3 regions of the Calditerricola yamamurae genome follow, and region 3 is predicted to be linked to each of the others. Evidence: predicted binding sites of a transcription regulator. Region 3 holds the regulator's gene; each other region holds the start of a gene.
The links. The regulator LexA, encoded in region 3, represses DNA repair genes until DNA is damaged. The targets are predictions, from matches to a motif close to CGAACATATGTTCG.
Positions count from the first base shown of each region.

Region 1: dinB (DNA polymerase IV) is a predicted target of LexA. The motif match lies at 4,185-4,198, and genes of this name have one in related genera.
Region 2: ACYQ0Z_RS09940 (WYL domain-containing protein) is a predicted target of LexA. The motif match lies at 3,906-3,919, and genes of this name have one in related genera.

Region 1 covers NZ_BAAIFH010000006.1:695,677-702,451, reverse strand. The annotation lists gene ACYQ0Z_RS09820 (arylamine N-acetyltransferase family protein) at 116-880, opposite strand; gene ACYQ0Z_RS09815 (threonine synthase) at 858-1,688, opposite strand; gene ACYQ0Z_RS09810 (hypothetical protein) at 1,787-1,975, shown strand; partial or broken gene ACYQ0Z_RS09805 (manganese catalase family protein) at 2,034-2,234, opposite strand; gene ACYQ0Z_RS09800 (spore coat protein CotJB) at 2,280-2,564, opposite strand; gene ACYQ0Z_RS09795 (spore coat associated protein CotJA) at 2,545-2,799, opposite strand; gene dinB (DNA polymerase IV) at 2,948-4,168, opposite strand; gene ACYQ0Z_RS09785 (type 1 glutamine amidotransferase domain-containing protein) at 4,360-5,034, opposite strand; gene ACYQ0Z_RS09780 (ArsR/SmtB family transcription factor) at 5,257-5,676, shown strand; gene ACYQ0Z_RS09775 (heavy metal translocating P-type ATPase) at 5,633-6,775, shown strand, end outside.
Region 2 covers NZ_BAAIFH010000006.1:723,024-728,925, forward strand. The annotation lists gene ACYQ0Z_RS09915 (replication-relaxation family protein) at 67-843, shown strand; partial or broken gene ACYQ0Z_RS09920 (N-acetyltransferase family protein) at 1,448-1,603, shown strand; gene arsC (arsenate reductase (thioredoxin)) at 1,693-2,127, opposite strand; gene arsB (ACR3 family arsenite efflux transporter) at 2,171-3,223, opposite strand; gene ACYQ0Z_RS09935 (ArsR/SmtB family transcription factor) at 3,275-3,598, opposite strand; gene ACYQ0Z_RS09940 (WYL domain-containing protein) at 3,945-4,160, shown strand; gene ACYQ0Z_RS09945 (hypothetical protein) at 4,157-4,303, shown strand; partial or broken gene ACYQ0Z_RS09950 (IS1182 family transposase) at 4,490-5,902, shown strand, end outside.
Region 3 covers NZ_BAAIFH010000006.1:366,649-373,423, forward strand. The annotation lists gene ACYQ0Z_RS08120 (hypothetical protein) at 1-536, shown strand, start outside; gene ACYQ0Z_RS08125 (hypothetical protein) at 626-1,069, shown strand; partial or broken gene ltrA (group II intron reverse transcriptase/maturase) at 1,674-3,081, shown strand; gene lexA (transcriptional repressor LexA) at 3,156-3,770, opposite strand; gene ACYQ0Z_RS08140 (hypothetical protein) at 3,936-4,163, shown strand; gene ACYQ0Z_RS08145 (YneB family resolvase-like protein) at 4,306-4,971, shown strand; gene ACYQ0Z_RS08150 (D-alanyl-D-alanine carboxypeptidase family protein) at 5,215-6,438, opposite strand; gene ACYQ0Z_RS08155 (metal-sensitive transcriptional regulator) at 6,539-6,775, opposite strand, start outside.

The DNA of each region.
Region 1 (6,775 bases), 330 kb from region 3:
GGTATCGACCGACTGGACGGCTGCTGCCGTTCAGAGATTGGAAGAGGAGGGGCCCTTATGGCCCCTCAGCTTGTAGGCAGAACAATGTACCGGGATATGGGGTGGGGGACAGGGGTTACAGGCGGATGCCAAAATGTTCTGCTAACAGCCGGCTCCATTCCTCTTCCGACTTGCCGGGAAATACCTCCTGTTTGCCGTTTTCCGTTACCTTCAGCTCCGTGCCGGCGAGCGTAATCCGACCGGTTAAGGTGGCAAGCGAACAGATCTTGTTGCGCGTAAAAGGGGATGCGGGCGACGTTTGGTGATAGCGGCACATCTCTTGAAATTCATCGATGGTGCGGGGCACAAGGGTGAACAGATATTCATCCGACCAGTTTCCCTCGACCCATCTTTGCATGCTGAATTCGCCGTTTTCAAGCTGCTTCACCCGGTAAGTGCCGCTGATGTCTTCACGGGGTTCCCCGCTGAGGGGAAGGGGGTGGCGGGACGAGTTGCCGAAGCCTACGTCAACCAAGTACGGCTCGGGAAGGCGCACAATCAGGGCGAGGTGGTCAAATTCAGGCCCGAATCCGCCTTGCGCTTTTTTCACCCGTGCCGAAATGAGCGTGGAATCGAAATCGAGTGCGGTCAGAAGCGCATGGAACAGATGGTTCAGTTCATAGCAGAACCCTCCCCGCTTCCGGCGTACGATCTTGTCGAACAGGGACGGGATGTCAAGACGGATCGGCCGACCCAGATGAATGTCCAGGTTTTCGAACGGGACGGTGAGAAGATGGCGTTCATGCAGTTTGTTGAGGAAAGAAAGGGTGGGTTTTTGCGAAGTAGGGATGCCTAAAAGGTTGAGATACGCCTGCACGTCAAACTCGTTGATCTCGTTCATGAGGGCTCCTCTCCTTAAAACCGTGGGAAGTTCCGATTGCGACCACGGACTCTTCTTTTTTCAGCCATCCGGAGTCAACCAGCCGAATAACAGCAGCCAGAACCGACGCCGAGGAAGATTCCAGTAGCAGGCCGGATCGCGCTGCTTCCTTCCAAGCCCACGCCACCTCCCGATCTGTCACGGATACGGCGGTCCCTCCCGATTCCGTTACCGCGGCCACTGCCTGATAGGTCACGGTGGACCCATCTATGGAAGCCAACGAGGTCCTTCCTTCGAACCGCCCGCGCCAATCCTCACCATGAAGCACGCGGGTCAGACGCGGGAAAGGTTCCACCGCCACCATGCGAGGAAGATGTGAAATTTCCCCCCGAGTCCGGCACTCTCTGAACCCTTCCCAGATTCCCCAGATTAAATCGCCCCGGGAGGTGGGGACGATCACAGCATCCGGCGCTTCACCCAGCTCTTCCACCAGCTCATAAGCAATGGTTTTCAATCCCTGTACCCCGAAGGGATTGCTGCCCACCGGCGGGACATGGAAATTGCCCGCTGGCCAAAACCCCCGCTCCCGCACCAGTTTGCCCATCAGCGGCCACCGCTCATCTGACCTGCTGACCATCCACACGTTGCCGCCGTAGCTCCGTATCCAGTCCTGAACCTGCGCTGGAACTCTGGGGGTCACGATGACATGGGGGGTCAGACCGGCAGCCGCTGCATACGCCGCTAGCGAAAGACCCGCATTTCCGCTGGATGCGATCACCACATCCGTTTTGCCGAGCAACCGGGCGGCTGCGACGATCAGCGGACTCATGCGGTCCTCCGTGCCTACTGCTACGAGCGACTCGCCGTGCGCACGTTCAGCCTGGCCAACATCCTCGCGGCCATGCCGGCCAAGGAGGGTGGTGCTGCGTGAAGCAGGACGACCGCGCGCCGCAGTACGACCCGATACGCCTGGCCTACTGGGGGCAGGCTGACGTGTGCCGGTGCCTCGCTCGTGGAAAATGGCGGTGGATCGACGGTGTGCTTCGCTGTGTCCGGTGCGGGAGGCCGAAGTACCCGGAGCAGCCATCAGAGCCGTGGTGGGCGGAAGACGAGTAAACCCTCAGGGTTGTGTCCCTAGGGGTTAATTGTGTGCACTTTATCATTGATAACTATAGTGAACCAATTCTTCCGTTCCAATGTCGTTCAATATGCCGATCACCTTGTTGGGCACCGTGTAGCGCTGGTTGAGGTAGCGGAGGGCGGCGGCCAGCTCGCCATCGGCTCCACCATATTGCTCCAGGAGGTATTTAGCCATCCGCGGGTCACATTTGCTGACCCGAACAGGGTACTGCAGCTTTTTCTCATAGATCCACATGGCGGTCCTCCTCTGGCCGTTGCTCGGGTATGGGGATGTCGGGTGTTAAACCTGCCAGGGCCACGGTGTATCGTCCCAGTTCCACGGGCAGCTGACGTAGTCGTGGCCGAAATGCGACAGGGGCCCAGCGATCGACACCAGCTGGCGTCTGACGGCCTTTCGCTTTTTGACGAGGTCGTTGTACTGGCGGACGGCGTTCAGGTCGTTGGGATGGGTATCGAGATACAGGTTCAGCTCCAGCAGGACGAAATCGAGGGCTTGCAGCTCCTCGAGGAGTTGATAATATTCCTCCGGCATTTTGCGGTGCTCGTTATCGCGATGACAATCCATCGCAGCCATCTCCTTCCCGTTCGACTGGACGGTTGTATCCTTCGTACGGGCTGAACAGGGCCGGCCATAGCGTGCCGCGCCGGAGGGCTTCCCGCGGAGGGAACTGGGGGAGATTGGGTGGCTGGAAGCCAAGATAGAGGTTCGGCGGCGTGTTGTACACCTTTATCCGTTCCGGAGGACAGGGATCAAAGGGACTGATGTACGGGCGCCAGGTCTTGAAGTTGGTGTGGCGCATCGGCGGAGCGACGGGGCTCATGTACGGCGGATACGGATGCTTTAGCATGGGTGCGTTCTCCTCCTTCTTTAAGGAATCGCGGAGCCATTACCCACGGTATTCGCCGTCTCGGGCGGGCGACACCAGGGCGGCGAGAAATGGGCGCCGGTTACTTGCGGTGCCCGCCGATTTTGCCGGCGCGGTCGAAGAAGACGCTGGGCGGGGTGAGGGAAACGGCGCGAAGGAGGCTCGTCTTGCCGTGCCGGGCGCGGATGTGGTCGATGGCGGCAGCTAAGCGTCGCTGGCGTTCCTCGCGGCCGAACAGATCCAGTTGAAAACCGGTGTCGGGCATGAGGTTGCCGAGGCTTACCCCCACCATCCGTACGGGCTGGCCGTTCCAGAAACGCTGGAGCAGGTGGAAGGCGGCGGCAAAAACGGGCGGGGTCACGTTGGTGGGGGCCTCCAGCTTCTTCTGGCGATGCAGGCCGGACAGGTCGGCAAAGCGCAGGGTAAGGGAGACTGTCTGACCCACATAGCCGCGGGTGCGGGCGCGATGGCAGACGTCGTCGACCAGCTCGAGGAGCACCACGCGCAGCTCGTCCAGGGTGCGGTAGTCGCGCGGCAAGGTAAACATGTGGCCGATGGACCGGCGGACAGCGAGGGAACCCGGGTCGACAGGGCTGTAGTCGATGCCGTTGGCCGACAGGTGCAGCACTCGCCCCATAAGGCCGAAGCGGCGCGCCAGCCGGTCGGGATCAGCTTGGGCGAGATGGCCGATGGTGCGGATGCCCATGCGATAGAAGTGGCGCTCCATGCGCGGGCCGACGCCGAACAGCTCCCGCACGGGGAGGGGCCATAGCCGGGTGGGCACATCGTCGAGGGTGAGCACGGTGAGGCCGTCAGGCTTCTCCAGGCCGGCAGCCATTTTGGCCAGCAATTTGTTCGGGCCCACGCCGATGGAGCAACTGACCCCGATTTCCCGGCGGATGCGGTCTTTCAGGCGACGGGCCGTTTCCACGCCGTCGCGCACGAGGTCGGTGGCGTCGGGCAGTTCGAGAAAGGCCTCGTCGATGGAAAACGGTTCAACAAGGGGCGTGATTTCCTTCATCATGGCCAGGATGGCGTTGGAAATTTGAACGTAGGTGGCCATCCGCGGGAGTACGAACACGGCTTCCGGGCACAGGCGCCGGGCTTCGCCGACCAGCATGGCCGTCTTGACCCCGCAGCGCTTGGCTTCGTAGGAGGCGGCGAGGACGATCCCGTGCCGTTTTTCCGGGTCGCCGCAGACGATTACCGGCTTGCCGCGCAGCGCGGGGTTGTGCGCCTGCTCGACGCTGGCGAAAAAGGCGTCCATGTCGGCGAGGAGGACGGTGCGCACAAAGCGCCGCATGTCCGTTCCCTCCATACGAACAGATGTTCGATTACAGTTCTAGTGTACGCCAGAGGACGCCGGTTGAAAAGGGGAAGAAGAATTTGGACAACCGACGGAACGCGCGGGGCAAACAAAAAAACGCCCGCGTCAACGGACGCGGACGGATACGCGTAAGGGACGACACGCGTCCCCTAGCGCATTGGCGGGGCTCAGGCGCCGGTTGTGCTTTCGAGGGTGCGGATGACGGCCTTGGCCGTGGAAATCCCGGACTGCGGGTTTTGCCCGGTAATGAGCAGGCCGTCTTGTTCTACGTGATCCGCCCATTTTTCGCCGGCGATGAAATTGGCCCCCAGCTCCCGCAGGCGCGTTTCGAGGAGGAATGGCACCAGCTTGTCCAGCTGGACGTCGCGCTCTTCTTCATCGGTGAAGGCGGTCACCCGCTTGCCGGCAACGAGGGGTTGCCCGTTCGACAGGGTAACACCGACGAGGGCCGCCGGGCCGTGGCAGACGGCGGCGATCACCTTGTTTGCCTCGGCAAAGTGGCGCACGAGCTGCTGCACATTCGGGTCAAAGGGGAAGTCGAACATCGTCCCATGGCCGCCGGGGACAAACAAGGCATCGTATTCGTCCGGGTTGACCGCGGTTACGGGAACGGTATCCTTCAGCCGTTCGATGGCCGCCGCCCAGCGCCGCTCGTTTTCCTCGTTCAGGCTGCGCGGGTCGATCGGTGCCGCTCCGCCTTTGGGGCTCGTCACCGTGATGTGGTAGCCGGCTTTTTGAAATTCCTCGTAAGGCTCGGCAAACTCCGACAGCCAGATGCCTGTGGGGTGCGCATCGTCCATCTTGTCGTGGCTGGTTACGAGCATGAGGACGCGTTTTGCCATGATGATCCTCCTTTCGCAGGCAAGGTCTCCCTTTCTATAATAATCCGCGGCCAAGGTACATGAAAAGGATTTGAATACCATGTAAGAAAAAAATATCTTGTAGTCGTCGGTTCACCCGTTGCGGCACGGGAAAGGGGGATTCCATTGACAGCGGCAAGAGCTCGTGACTACACTACCAATAGGAAAACAACTGTTTAAATGTTGTAGAGTAGGGGGGAGAGGATGGCGCGTGGGGATGAAGCCGCACGGCACGCGACGCCCGCTGCGGCGGACATGTGCGACGTGTTTGCCTACAACGCGGAAAAGGTGGCGCGGCTTCAGAAAGGGCTTGACCGCGCGGCGGACCTCGCGCCGCTGTTCAAGGCGCTTGCGGACGAAACGCGGCTCAGGGTGATTGTCGCCTTGTGCCAAGAGGAGGAGCTGTGCGTGTGCGACGTGGCCACGCTGATCGGCACCTCGCCGGCAACCGCCTCGCACCACCTGCGGTTGTTGCGCGCCATGGGTGTGGTTGCCTGCCGTCGGGACGGCAAAATGGTTTACTACCGGCTCGTTGACCCGATTGTGCGTCGGATCGTGCAGGAGGCGCTGGCGTTGTCCAATGGGGCAGAAGGGAGGGAATCCCGTGCAGGACACCGCCGTTAAGCGCGTGTATCGCCTCACAGGCTTGACGTGAGCGGATTGCGCCGCCAAGCTGGAGCGGCACGTCCGGGCGTTGCCCGGCGTTCAGGAGGCAGAGGTGAATTTTGCGGCCGGCAAATTGACGGTCGTGGGAACGATCGCGCCGGAGGTCTTGCAAAGGGAGGCGCGCAAGGTTGAAGCCGTGACGCTTCATCCCGAGGGAGCGGGAAGTGTTGATTCCTCCCCGTCGCCGTGGACGGCCGACCGGCACCTGTGGCGCACGCTGGTCGCGCTGGCGGCGTTGCTCCTTGCCCTGGTGTTTCCGTCGCAGACGGCGGTGAACCGGGCGTTTTTGTTCACCGCCGTCGCCGTGGGAGGGTACCCGCTCGTTCTTCGCGGCGTGCGCAACCTGGTGCGCCTGCGCGTCGATATGCACGTATTGATGACGGTGGCCGTTGCGGGCGCGCTGGCCATCGGCGAGTGGAACGAGGCGGCCGTCGTGGTCGTTCTCTTTGCCCTCAGCGAACGGCTGGAGGCGTACGCCATGGAGCGGGCGCGGCGGTCGATCCGCTCGCTGGTGGAGTGGATGCCCAAGGAGGCCACCGTGCTGCGCGACGGGCGGGAGACGGTCGTCCCCGTCGCGGAACTGGCGGTTGGTGATCTTGTTCTGATCAGGCCGGGGGAAAACATCGCCGTCGATGGCGAGGTGGTGGAGGGTACGTCGGCGGTCAACGAGGCACCCATTACCGGGGAAGCCATGCCTGTTGAGAAGGGGCCGGGCGACCCGGTGTACGCCGGCACGCTGAACGGGCCGGGCGCCCTGCGCGTGCGCGTCACCAAAGTGGTGGCGGAGAGTACGCTGGCCAAGATCCTTCACCTCGTCGAGGAGGCGCAGAACCGACGGGCCCCGGTGCAGGCCTTTGTCGACCGCTTCGCCCGGGTGTACACGCCGGTGGTCATCGCCTTGGCGCTGGGTGTGGCCCTCGTGCCGCCTCTTTTGTTCGGAGGCGGCTGGGAACGGTGGGTCTACGAGGGGTTGGCCCTGCTTGTCGTGGCGTGCCCCTGCGCCCTCGTCATCTCCACACCGGTGGCCGTCGTGACTGCCATTGGCGCGGCGGCGCGC
Region 2 (5,902 bases), 360 kb from region 3:
GCTCCCAGAGCCCTTTTTTCTCCCGCCCCCTGTATGGGATAGAGAGCTACGAAAGGGGAGACACGTATGATCTTCAATTGGCTGGACCATCCGTCGTTTCACCGGGACGAGCAACTCATCGCCATTCTCTACGACCTGGGGATGGCCTCTAAGCGGCAGTTGCAGGTCATTACGGGGTGGCATCCTCTTACCTTGAAAGACAGATTACGGCAGATTCGCAAAAGAGGAAGGACCAAGGAGGAAAAAGACCTCTGGCTCAAGGCGTACCCCATTCCCGGCCAGAGCCGTGATGTGGCCTATTCGCTCGGCCGGCTGGGTTTGGAGTATGCCCAGGAGATGGCCTTACAGCTCCATCGCGTGAGGGAAGCCCCCCAAGCCCAGGTTGCCCATTACATTGGGATCAATGACATACTGGTCCGGTTGCTGGAACAGGGAGTGTCGAGGGACAGGATTGTTTGGCTGTCATCTACTGAGGCGACCGATGTTCTGCTGCGCCAATGGGATCGAAAACAAAAACAGAAGCTGGACCGTCGGGACTTGATTCGCCCGGACGCGCGGCTCATCCTCGACAACAAGCACCGGTACTGGATCGAGTACGACAACAACACGGAAGGCCCGCGGCAACTCGAACGCAAATTTCACGCTTATGTGAAAACGTTGATGCCGATTAAGGATACCAGTCCGGTTGTCTGGGTGGCATTCACCGAGAATAGACGGGACTACCTAAAAGCCAATTGGGAAGCGTTTGTAAATTTATTCTACAAAGATGAATTTGTACCCCAAATGTACTTTTTTATTCCTGGTGAAGATACACAGTTTTTCCTGTCGAATTTGCAGGCATGACCTGCTTTTACTTACATCCGTTTATACCTCCATTCGTACCTCCTCATATACCTCCTTTCATACCTCCTTTCGCCCCTCCCCACACCTGTCACAATCCCTGTTCCTCACTCGAATCGCTGAACTGACTTGGTGCTCTATAGCACCCTTTTCGTTTTCAAATTCATCCGCCTTTCTCCATCTGACCGTTTCCAGTTCCCCTTCTGCTTGCTTCTTTTTTTTTTGTTTCTAGTTGGTCTCTTGCAGCGCTGGGCGCTGCTTGCTGGGTTGCCCTCTGCGTGGAGGTCGGCTTCGTGCACGTGGCGCCAGTCGATCCGCTACGAGGCGTGCTCGTGTACCTGCACTTGGGTTGTTTAGCATTGCGGCGTCAAGAACACGGTGCAGTCTCGATGAAACGACGATGCCCCCGGCGTTGTACCGGGGGCATTTTTCTTTTCAAAAGGGTTTGCAACCTTTTAGTCCACTGACGAGCGAGAAAGCCCGGCTCACTGGCCGGGCTTTTCTGTTGCCCTGGTTTGGGGTAAAATACGAACAGATGTTCTAAGAACATGTGTTTGGTGAGGTGCCATGCTCCGCGATCTCCAGCGTTACCTTGCCCGTCGTCAACAAGCTTGTTCTGTTCACCTTCCCGTTTAATGAGGCGGGACAGCGCCTGTACCGTAAGTGTGGGTTCCGGGAGGTCGGCGTGTTTCAGAAACAGGGCCGACTCGACGGCTGCTTCGTCGACGTCATGGCCATGGAAAAGCTGCTGGTCGAAGAATGAAAGCACGCACGCGACCACATTCAAAAAGCCCTTGGCATTGCCGTGTTGGCAAGCCAAGGGCTTTCATTTGCCTGCGACCGGTTCGGGCGTCACGCGAAGCCCCTCACTTCGAGTTCCTCGGCGAAGCGCTTAATGCGCGCTTCGATTTCGTCGCGCACGCGCCGGAAGACCGCCAGGCGTTCTTCTTCGGTGCCCGTCGCTTTGGCCGGATCGTCGAACCCCCAGTGCTCGCGCGTGACGTTGGGCGGCGTTGCCGGACAGCGATCGTTGGCATCGCCGCACAGCGTGATGACATAATCGGCTTTGGCCAGTAGCTCCGGATCGATCACGTCAGACGTCTGGGCGGAAATGTCGATCCCCTTTTCCGCCATGACCTTCACCGCCATCGGATTGAGGCCGTGCGCTTCAATCCCCGCGCTATAGACCTCAAACCGATCGCCAAGGTATTTTTTCGCAAACCCCTCCGCCATTTGGCTGCGGCAGGAGTTGCCTGTGCACAGGAAATACAGGATTTTCTTTTGCATGATCGCACCCCCTTCGCACGGCTTCTCTTCAAACAACCGCATGTTAACTCCCTTTCATGGCGGCGCTCGCGAAATATTTTCGTCGCAGCCAGAAGGCCACGTTGACCAACCCAATGAGAACCGGCACTTCAACGAGCGGACCGATTACGGCCGCAAAGGCGGCACCGGAGTTGATGCCAAAGACGCCGATGGCAACGGCAATGGCCAGCTCAAAATTGTTGCTGGCGGCCGTAAACGAAATCGACACCGTCTGGGAATAGTCGGCCCCCACCTTTTTGCCCATGTAGAACGATACAAGAAACATGACGACAAAGTAAAGGACCAGGGGAATCGCAATGCGAAGGACGTCCAGCGGGAGCCGCAGCACCAACTCGCCCTTCAACGAAAACATGACCACGATTGTGAACAACAAGGCGACCAGCGTGAGCGGGCTGATCACGGGAACGAAACGGGTCTCGAACCACTCACGGCCTTTCCACCGGATCAACACAAAACGCGTGATCATACCCGCAAAAAAGGGAATGCCGAGATAAATCAACACGCTTTGGGCAATCTCGCCCATGGTGATCGCCACTACTGCGCCTTCCAGCCCGAGCCACGCAGGCAAAACGGTGACGAAAAGATAGGTGTAAACGGAATAGAAGAGGACCTGGAACACGGAATTGAACGCCACCAGCCCCGCCGCATATTCACGGTTTCCGTCAGCCAAGTCATTCCATACGATCACCATGGCGATGCATCGGGCCAGGCCGATCAGGATGAGCCCGACCATGTATTCGGGTTGGTCCCGCAAAAAGAGGATCGCCAGGACAAACATCAACACGGGGCCGATGACCCAGTTTTGGAGAAGCGACAACCCCAACACGCGAACGTTGCGAAACACCTCGCCCAACGCCTCATAGCGCACCTTGGCCAAGGGCGGATACATCATCAAGATCAGGCCGACGGCGATGGGAATGGAGGTGGTTCCCACCTGAAAACGGGTGAGAAGGTTGACCACATCCGGAAAGAGATACCCCACGCCGATGCCGGCAATCATGGCCAAAAAGATCCACAACGTCAAGTAGCGATCTAAAAATGACAGCCTTCTCGCCACTCCGTTCACGCTACCACTCCCTTTGGTTACGTTCTCACGCAAATTCAACTGTTACCGGCATACAACTCTTCGCCCTCTCTGTTTGAGTTTTTCTACCTCTTCCCGCAAATCCGGAAGCATCCGTACAACGTCATCAAAAAACGGGTATATCGAGCCGTCCAGCGAATAGAAAACCCATTGGCCTTGACGTCGCTCCTTGACTAATTTCGCCTGTTTCAACCGCCTCATGTGTTGGGACACGGCCGGCTGCGTCATCCCCAAAATGTCCACCAGCTCGCAAACGCATAGTTCTTCTACCTTTAACAAGGCCAGAATGCGTAGCCGCGTTTTATCGCCAAGCGCTTTGAAGCAATCCGCTAGCAAGTCCCATTCCATGTTTTCACCTCCATCGATAATTAAGCATATGCTTATATAATTGTCAATAGACGTCACACACTTCCAAACCAGCAGAGGTAGGAAGTCGGGGGGGTAAATAAGGGTCGAATCCCACTGAGTGGCAGCAGCCTTGCGTGCCTCCAGCTCCATCAGCAGGCTGGAGTTGCGGAGTCTGTATAAAAAAGGATACACGGAGTCCGAAAAGGCTGAACCGCGACGATCTGATAATGTTGTTTGACGTCTGACGTGTTAGAACAGCCCGGCTCAATGGCCGGGGTTTTCTGTTGCCTTTGTTTCGGGTAAAATACGAACAGATGTTCTAAGAACGCATGTATGGTGAGGTGCGATGCTCCGCGATCTCCAGCGCTACCTCGTTCGTCGACAGGTGGTGGACATCGTCTACATGGACCGTGCCGGCCGGCTCAGCCAGCGCCGCGTCCGGCTGCTGCGCGTCGATGCCCACCACGTCCGGGCCTACTGCTATGAGCGGCGCGCCGTGCGCACGTTCAGCTTGGCCAACATCCTCGCGGCCATGCCGGCGAAGGAGGGCGGCGCCGCGTGAAACAGGACGACCGTGCGCCGCAGTACGACCCGATACGCCTGGCCTACTGGAGTCAGGCCGACGTGTGTCGGTGTCTCGCCCGCGGAAAGTGGCGGTGGATCGACGGCGAGCTTCGCTGCCTGCGGTGCGGGAAGCCCAAGTAGCCCGACCCGGCAGCGGGAAAGCCGTGGTGGGCCGTCGAAGATTGAGGGCACTCCTACAAAAAAAGACATCAACGCACCGGTTTATCACCGGTGCGTTCAGCGTGTAGACAAAGTACCGGGAGGTACAAGGTCTACACGCTTTTTTGTCGAATAGAGTTCTTATCTCATCCATGCAGAGGTGGCCACATGCTGAGAAAACAGTCGGCCGAAGGCCGTTACCAGCTTACCGTTGTTTCGTTGGACGAATTGGTTCCTCAGGATCACCTGGTCCGCAAAATCGAAAACGCCATCGATTTCTCGTTTATCTATGACCTGGTGGAAGATCGTTATTGCCCAGACAACGGAAGACCCAGCATCGATCCCGTTGTCCTCATCAAAATGGTGCTCATCCAGTATCTGTTCGGCATCCGTTCCATGCGTCAAACCATCAAGGAAATCGAAACCAATCTCGCCTATCGGTGGTTTTTGGGATACGATCTCACCCAGCCCATTCCCCATTTCACGACGTTTGGAAAAAACTATGTCCGCCGATTCAAGGGTACCGACCTGTTTGAAAAGATCTTTACGCGCATTCTCGAAGAAGCCTGCCATCACGGGCTTGTGGACCCTTCCGTTCTGTATATTGATTCCACCCATGTCAAAGCCAACGCCAACAAGAGAAAATTCATCAAGCGGCTCGTTCAGGAAGAAGGAAAAAATATCAAGAACTTCTGGAAGAGGAAATCAACCAGGACCGCGTAGCGCATGGGAAAAAGCCGTTGCCAAAAAAGTCTAAAGCCGTCTGGAAGGAGGTGAAGCAAAGCACCACTGATCCGGACAGCGGCTGGTTTGTCAAAAACGAAAAGGAACAGACGTTCGCTTACTCCTTCCATGCGGCCAGCGACCAAAACGGCTTTGTCGTCAGTGCCGTCGTCACGGCCGCCAACGTTCATGACAGTCAGGTCTTTTCGGATGTGTTCGAGCAAGCCGTCAAGCATGTCGGAAAACCCAGCGCTGTCGCGGTGGATGCAGGGTATAAAACACCCTATATCAGCAAGTACCTCTTGGACCAACAGGTCCGTCCGGTCATGCCGTATACCCGTCCCCACACAAAAGACGGAAGGTATCGAAAGCAAGATTACGTGTACGATGAGTACTACGATTGCTATCTTTGTCCTGCCGGACAAGTGCTTACCTACGAAACCACGACCCGTGAGGGTTACAGAATCTACCGTTCCGATGCCACGACCTGTCGATCTTGTTCATTCCGCTCCCAGTGCACAGAAAGCCACGACGCGGTTAAGCGTGTGAGCCGCCATATCTGGGCCCATTACATGGAAGAAGTGGAGCACTTGCGCCATACAGAAGTGAATAAACGCCTATATGCACGCCGAAAGGAAACGATTGAGCGTGTATTTGCGGATCTCAAGGAGAAGCATGGCTTGCGTTGGACCACTTTACGTGGGTTGGAAAAAGTGACAATGCAGGCGATGCTTGTTTTTGCTTGCATGAATTTAAAAAAGCTGGCGAATTGGTTATGGAGGTTAGGAAAAACAGGGCGCCATGCCCTTAATTTCTTCTCTTTATTGTTCACAGACGACAAGAAAACTCCCTCGGCTG
Region 3 (6,775 bases):
TGAAGTTGAATGATCAAAATTATGGAAGGTTTATTGAACTCTCTGACGGTAATGGTAAGATCGTTTTGAACCCTCCTAATTGGGAGGTTGGCGTTGGTGATATGAAAGTTCTAATTGATAAAAACGGTCATTTCCACATTAAAAATATTTATGAAAATGAAGTTGATGTAGTACTTTATTTCAATAACATTGAAATGATTAGAAGAAAATGGAATTTTAAAGAGGATGGTCATCATATATTGTTGACCATCGAGAAAGACGTGAGCCAGATTGCTAAGAAAATGTCTCATTCCACAAATCACAGGAATACTGACTCCGAAGTCAACACAACCGCCTATATACCATGCCTTGATGATAATGGAGGAGATGACTGTAAAGGTTTTTTGTTGAGTGATTGTTATTACGCGCTAGTTACTTTTGCGCAACCGTGGTGTTGGCAAGAAGCAATTATGGATACAGAAACGAATAAGTGGTGCAACGGAACGCGTAATTGTTCTCCAAATATTGGCCATAGCCAATGGCATCACTGCCATTAAAAGAGCCACTATATTCAACAACTGTTTAGCAAACACGTTTAAATCAGAATCCGTATAAGGTTAGATCATTTATTGAGGAGGGGTTAAATTTGCTCCTTCGCTTTCTTTCTTTTATAAAGCTCGACTCGACAACGAAGTATGGTTTACGTTTGGCGGTTCTAAACGTAATCGTTTTTCTGCTTTGTATCTCTTTCTTTTTTATTATGATCTTCCTTTTCCCTGGTCCTCGCTTTCCCTTTATTGAGCTGCTTGTTATTGCGCTCACGTTCGCTATTTTCTGGAGGCAGTTTGTGATAAAGCTTCCTTATTATACTAAAAAAGAAATCTTTAGAATAAGCATTGTGGGGGCTTTACCTTTTTTGATTATCGGAATGCTAGGGTATCTAGTGGTCATCTACCTTTATTTCGGTGGATTCAAGCCTGCAAGTGTGTTTGTTTACAGCATTTTGTTCGGTGTAGCGATTCTGGTTGGTTTGATCTGCGTGATTTGTGTGAACCTCATTTCCGCATTGACCAAAGCAAGACAACAATGAATTTGTAAAAGTATTTTGATCGGATGGTTTACAATCTAGGAGAATTCCTGTGGAGGAGCAACATGCTTTTTTCATGGTCAACCTTTTGGCCCCTTCTTCGTGGGATAAGTATGGTCATACAACTTTTTCGACATTGTCCCAAACGGCTCAGAAAGCGTTTGCCCCCACCTTGTGGTGGGGGATTGACAGTTTGTGCGCCCGGCATGGGCGCTGTCTATAGGGTGAAAGTCCCGAGCGGCGAAGATGGCAGTCGCCCGTTCGCTTAAGGCAAGGGCGTCCGCCGCGAGGCGGAGTCTGAAGGAAGCCGGCGGAACCTTGCGGCCCGACGAACAGGAACCCCATACGAGGCTGTCTGTGCTTGGACGAGTCTGCACAACAAGACGAAGTCCTTGCCGCCGAAGGGTACAGGCAGTAAATGGGGCGGGTAGATGGAGGGAAAGACAGCGCTCTTACCCGGGGAGGCCTGCCGGGTACGCCCGGTTACCGGGTAAGTGCGCGTCGAAAGGCGCGGCTGAACTGGCAGGAGTCAGCAGAGGTCATCGTACGTCCCCCGTGACGTCCGGGAGACGGAAGGGCCGAACACAAGGAAAGGGGTGGGTGCGACATGGGTTCGCGAGAAGGGCGACGACAGCCGAAAATCCCAAAAGGGAGCTGCCTGCGGGAGGAAGCGGTGAACCCGCGGGGGACCGCAGGAGCGCCGAGTCCTTCTCCGGCACCCCTCGCCACTTTGCCCCGCGAAGCAGGCGACAACCTGATGGAGCAGGTGGTGGAGCGACAGAACATGCTCCGCGCCTTGCGCCGTGTTGAGCAGAACAAGGGTGCACCAGGGATTGACGGGATGGAGGTGAAAGATCTCCGCGTCTATCTCGTCAACCACTGGACACGCATCCGCGAAGAGTTGCTCGCGGGAACCTATCGGCCGTCTCCGGTCCGCCGAGTCGAAATCCCGAAACCCGGTGGCGGTGTGCGGCTGCTGGGTATCCCCACGGTGCTGGACCGCCTGATCCAGCAGGCCCTCTTGCAAGTCCTCACGCCCATCTTTGATCCAGGGTTTTCGGAGGCCAGCTTTGGTTTCCGGCCAGGACGCAGCGCGCACCAGGCGGTGCGCCGGGCGCGAGCGTACGTGGAGGCCGGCTATCGCTATGTGGTGGACATGGACCTGGAAAAGTTCTTCGACCGGGCGGGCCACGACATCCTGATGGCTCGGGTAGCCCGCAAGGTGAAGGACAAGCGTGTCCTGAAGCTGATTCGGGCTTACCTCCAGGCTGGCGTCATGGCGGGTGGGGTATGTGTGCGGAGCGAGGAAGGAACGCCGCAAGGCAGTCCGCTGAGCCCTCTCCTGGCCAACATCCTTCTGGATGACCTGGACAAAGAGTTGGAGAAACGCGGCCACAAGTTCGTTCGCTATGCCGATGACTGCAACATCTACGTGAAGAGCCGTCGGGCAGGCGAACGCGTCATGGCCAGCATTCGAAAGTTCGTCGAGGGACGGCTGAAACTGAAGATCAACCTGGAGAAAAGCGCGGTAGACCGCCCGTGGAAACGCAAATTCCTGGGCTTCTCGTTTACCAGCGAGAAAACGCCGCGCATCCGCCTGGCGTCGGAAACCGTTAAACGGTTTAAGGATCGCATCCGGAATCTGACCCGTCGGAGCCACAGCGTCAGCATGGAGGAGCGAATCGAGAGGCTGAACGCCTACCTGCGGGGGGTGGATCGGCTACTTCCGCCTGATTGACACCCCAAGCCCGCTCCAATCCCTGGATGAATGGATCCAAAGGCGGTTGCGGATGTGCCTCCTAAAGCAATGGAAAAGACCGAAGACGATCCGCCGAAACCTGATCGCCCTTGGGTTGCCGCCTGAATGGGCGAAAATGCTGAGCGGTTCCCGAAAGGGATACTGGCGCCGGGCTCTTTCTCCACAAATGAATAAGGCCACCGGCCTCGCGTACTGGCGAGAACGGGGCCTCTTCAGTTTAGCCGACTTGTACGCTCAGCTTCGTCAATCCTTGTGAACCGCCGTATACCGAACGGTACGTACGGTGGTGTGAGAGGACGGGGGTTAGCCGCCCCCTCCTACTCGATTCGGTTACTGAAACCGGCGCAGCACGCCGATCACCTTGCCGACGATTTTCACCTCGGGAAGCAGAATAGGGGCCATCTCGTCATTTTCCGGCTGCAGGCGAACGCGGTTCTTCTCCTTGAAGAAGCGCTTCACCGTGGCTTCGCCGTCGGGAGTGAGGGCGACGACGATGTCGCCGTTGTTGGCCACCGGCTGCTGGCGAACAATCACGAGGTCCCCGTCGAAAATTCCGGCGTTGATCATGCTGTTGCCCTCGACGCGGAGCATGAAGACGGTGTCGTTGTTCACCCAATCCTTCGGGAGGGGGAAGGTTTCCTCCACGGCTTCGATCGCTTCGATGGGCTGGCCGGCCGTTACCTTCCCCAGCACCGGCACCAGCGTCGTTTCTACCTCCGTGGCCGGCGGATCGACGTCGAGAATCTCAATGGCCCGCGGCTTGGTGGGGTCGCGCCGGATATACCCCTTTTTCTCCAGCCGCGCCAAGTGGCCATGCACCGTCGAGCTCGACGCCAGGCCAACGGCTTGCCCAATCTCGCGCACCGACGGGGGGTAGCCTTTCTTCCGGACTTCCTCTTTAATAAATTCCAAAATGGCCCGTTGCCGACTTGATAGCTTTTCCATACACGATATCCTCCTCGTGCTGCCCACAATTTGGTTTCATTATACCATATGGCGCGCATCCCCACAAACGCACGTTCGGCATAATGGCGCGCGCAATCGGGCATACTCGTCCATAAGCACGCGCACATTTCCCTGCGCCAAATCCACAGCAAAGGAGCGATCGAAATGGACGTTCGGGACATTTCCTGGCACCACAAAGATGACAGCGAACTGCCCGCCGCGCGCGCACCCCAAAAAGGCGCTCCCTTAAGCACCCAGCAGCCGAGGACCGGCGAGGAGTTACCTGTCGACCGCACCTTCTTGGCCGACCGCGATGCGGGCCTGATGGAAGATCCGCACCTGCTCGCCCACGTGCCCTTTGATGACGCCGGAAACCGATTTCCGCCGGAGTGACAGCAAGCTCCGGATCAACCGCCTGCCACATCCCGCCATCGCGTCCACACAGGCGATCCGTTCCCGCTACAATAAGTCCGTTCCCGCTACAATAAGAAGGAAGAGCATGCCGTGATGGCGCGAAAGGGGAGGGGAGAGGAGCATGCGCGTGGTGCTGTATGCGCGCGTCAGCACGGAAAAAGCGGAACAGGCGACCAGCTTGGCCCGCCAGATCGCGGAGTTGGAGCAGTTTGCCCGAGAACAGGGTTGGACCATCGTCGAGCGCATCGCCGAGCAGGCCAGCGGGTACGACGTGGAGCGAGACGGGCTGTTTCGGCTCCTGTCCCTGGTGCGAGACGGGCAGGCCGACGGCGTCGTGATCCAGGATGAGACGCGCATCGGGCGCGGTCACACCAAAATCGCGGTGCTCCACCAGCTTTTCCGCATGGGCGCAAAAGTGTACACCCTGGAACACCAGGGAGAAATTGTCCTGTCGGAGATGGACGGGCTCGTCATCAAGATCTTGGCCGAGGTTGAGGAATACCAGCGGCGCCTGATGAACCGCAAAATTTCCCGCGGCATCCGCCGGGCCATGGCCGCCGGCTACCGGCCGGAGGACAACCTGAAGAACCGCGGCGCACACGCCGGACGCACGCGGCTCGACGTGCCGGTGGAGGAAGTGGTGCGCCTGCGGGAACAACACGGACTGACGTTCGCCGAAATTGCCGCCACGTTGCGCGGCCTAGGGTATGACGTCTCCAAGGCGACGGTCCACCGGCGGTATCAGGAGTATCGCGAAACCCACAATCCCGAATCCTCGGAACCGTAAACGCGCAGACCCAGACGAAACGTGTACGAAATGAAATCGATACCGCTCATTTCGCGCTTTCCTTTTTCGTCTCAAAATATAGAGTGAACTCTTTGTTTGAGACAAACACCGAGGTTTTTTCTCGCACCTTTTTTACGTCCTATAATATACATTATGTAAACTAGAGAGGAAAAACAGAAGCGGGGTGACCTGTGCACCCCGCAGTCGTTTTATACTCAAAAACGCTTCCGATGCGGACTGACACTACAGATGGTGACGAGGGGGAAAATGTCGGGAATCCGGTCCCCAGCGGGAAACCCACATCCGCCGGCGGCGACGCCTTACGAGAAGACGCCCCAGGCTCGCCCGCACCAACAACCCGATCCCGACCCCGCACAGCGTCAGCAGCACCATCCCCACAAGCCATTTCCCGATCCGTTCCTTTACAGCGGAAACCCACTGCTTCCAGCCATCGTTTTCCGCCTCATCCGCTCCGGCCGAGGAAGCGCGAACGACGGATTTCGCTTTCTGTTTGGTCACCATACTGTTCTCGACAAGCACCCAGGGGGCAGGTGGAAGGTTGGGGGCGACGGCAAAGCCGTAATCCAAGAGCACCTTCGTCTCCCGGTACAACGTGGACGCCGAATTTGCCCCCATCACGACCGAGATGAGCGACACGCCGTTGCGCTCTGCCGACGCGACCAACGTAAAGCGGGCTTTCGATGTAAAGCCGTTTTTGACCCCGGTGGCTCCGGGATACTCCCACAACAGACGGTTGTGGTTGACGAGCTCCGACTGCCACTCCTGCCCGTGCCACGGTTTGCGTTTCGTCTGAACGATCGCGCGGAACGTCGGATTCCGCATGGCGTACTGTGCAATCAGGGCCATATCATATGCGGTTGTCACATGCTGCGGGTCGTGCAGGCCGCTCGCGTTCACAAAATGGGTATGCTGCGCACCGATGGCGTGCGCCTTTTCGTTCATCATCGCGGCGAACGCCTCCTCACTCCCCGCGATGTGTTCGGCGATGGCGATGGCCGCGTCGTTACCGGAGTTGACCAACGCGGCGTACACAAGGTCGAGGAGCGGCTTTTGCTCCCCCTCGGCCAGGTACACCCGCGTTCCGTCTGCTGCCCGCGCATGTTTGGACACCGTGACCATTTCGTCGGGCCGCCCTACTTCCAGCGCGACGATCCCTGTCATAATTTTGGTAATGCTGGCCGGATACATGGGCTGATCCTTGTTCTTTGCAAAGAGGACGCGCCCTGATACCGCCTCGATGAGCACCGCCGCCTGCGCCGTGATCGTCGGCGGTGGCGGATGATCCACCTGGCCGCCCTCACTCGTCGATGACGCGGCGGCCAGGGATGCCCACCCAGGCAGTACCAGGGTCCCCGTCCATACAACCCACACCCAAAAAAATAAAATCGTTGTCCACCGGCGCCTTTTCACCGACTTCCGCTTTTTGAACCACAACCACGGATCCATTCCGGTTCTCTTCCTCCTTCGCCCCCTACCCCCTGCTCGTTCCTCCCATTTGTTATGTATCGGCTGGCGCGATGCTGTTTTTTACGGTCGCGCGTCGGGTTCACGAGGATTTAATGAACGATTGGATCACATCCAGCAGTTCGTCGATCATCTCATCGCCTTGCTCCTGCCGGATCGCGTTCTGCACGCACCCCCGGATGTGCCGCTCCAAGATGGCCAGGCCGACCGCGTTGGTCGCTGCGCGAATGGCCGCCAGCTGCGTGAGGATGTCAACACAGTACCGATCTTCCTCGATCATTTTCTGCACGCCACGGATCTGTCCTTCAATACGCCGCAG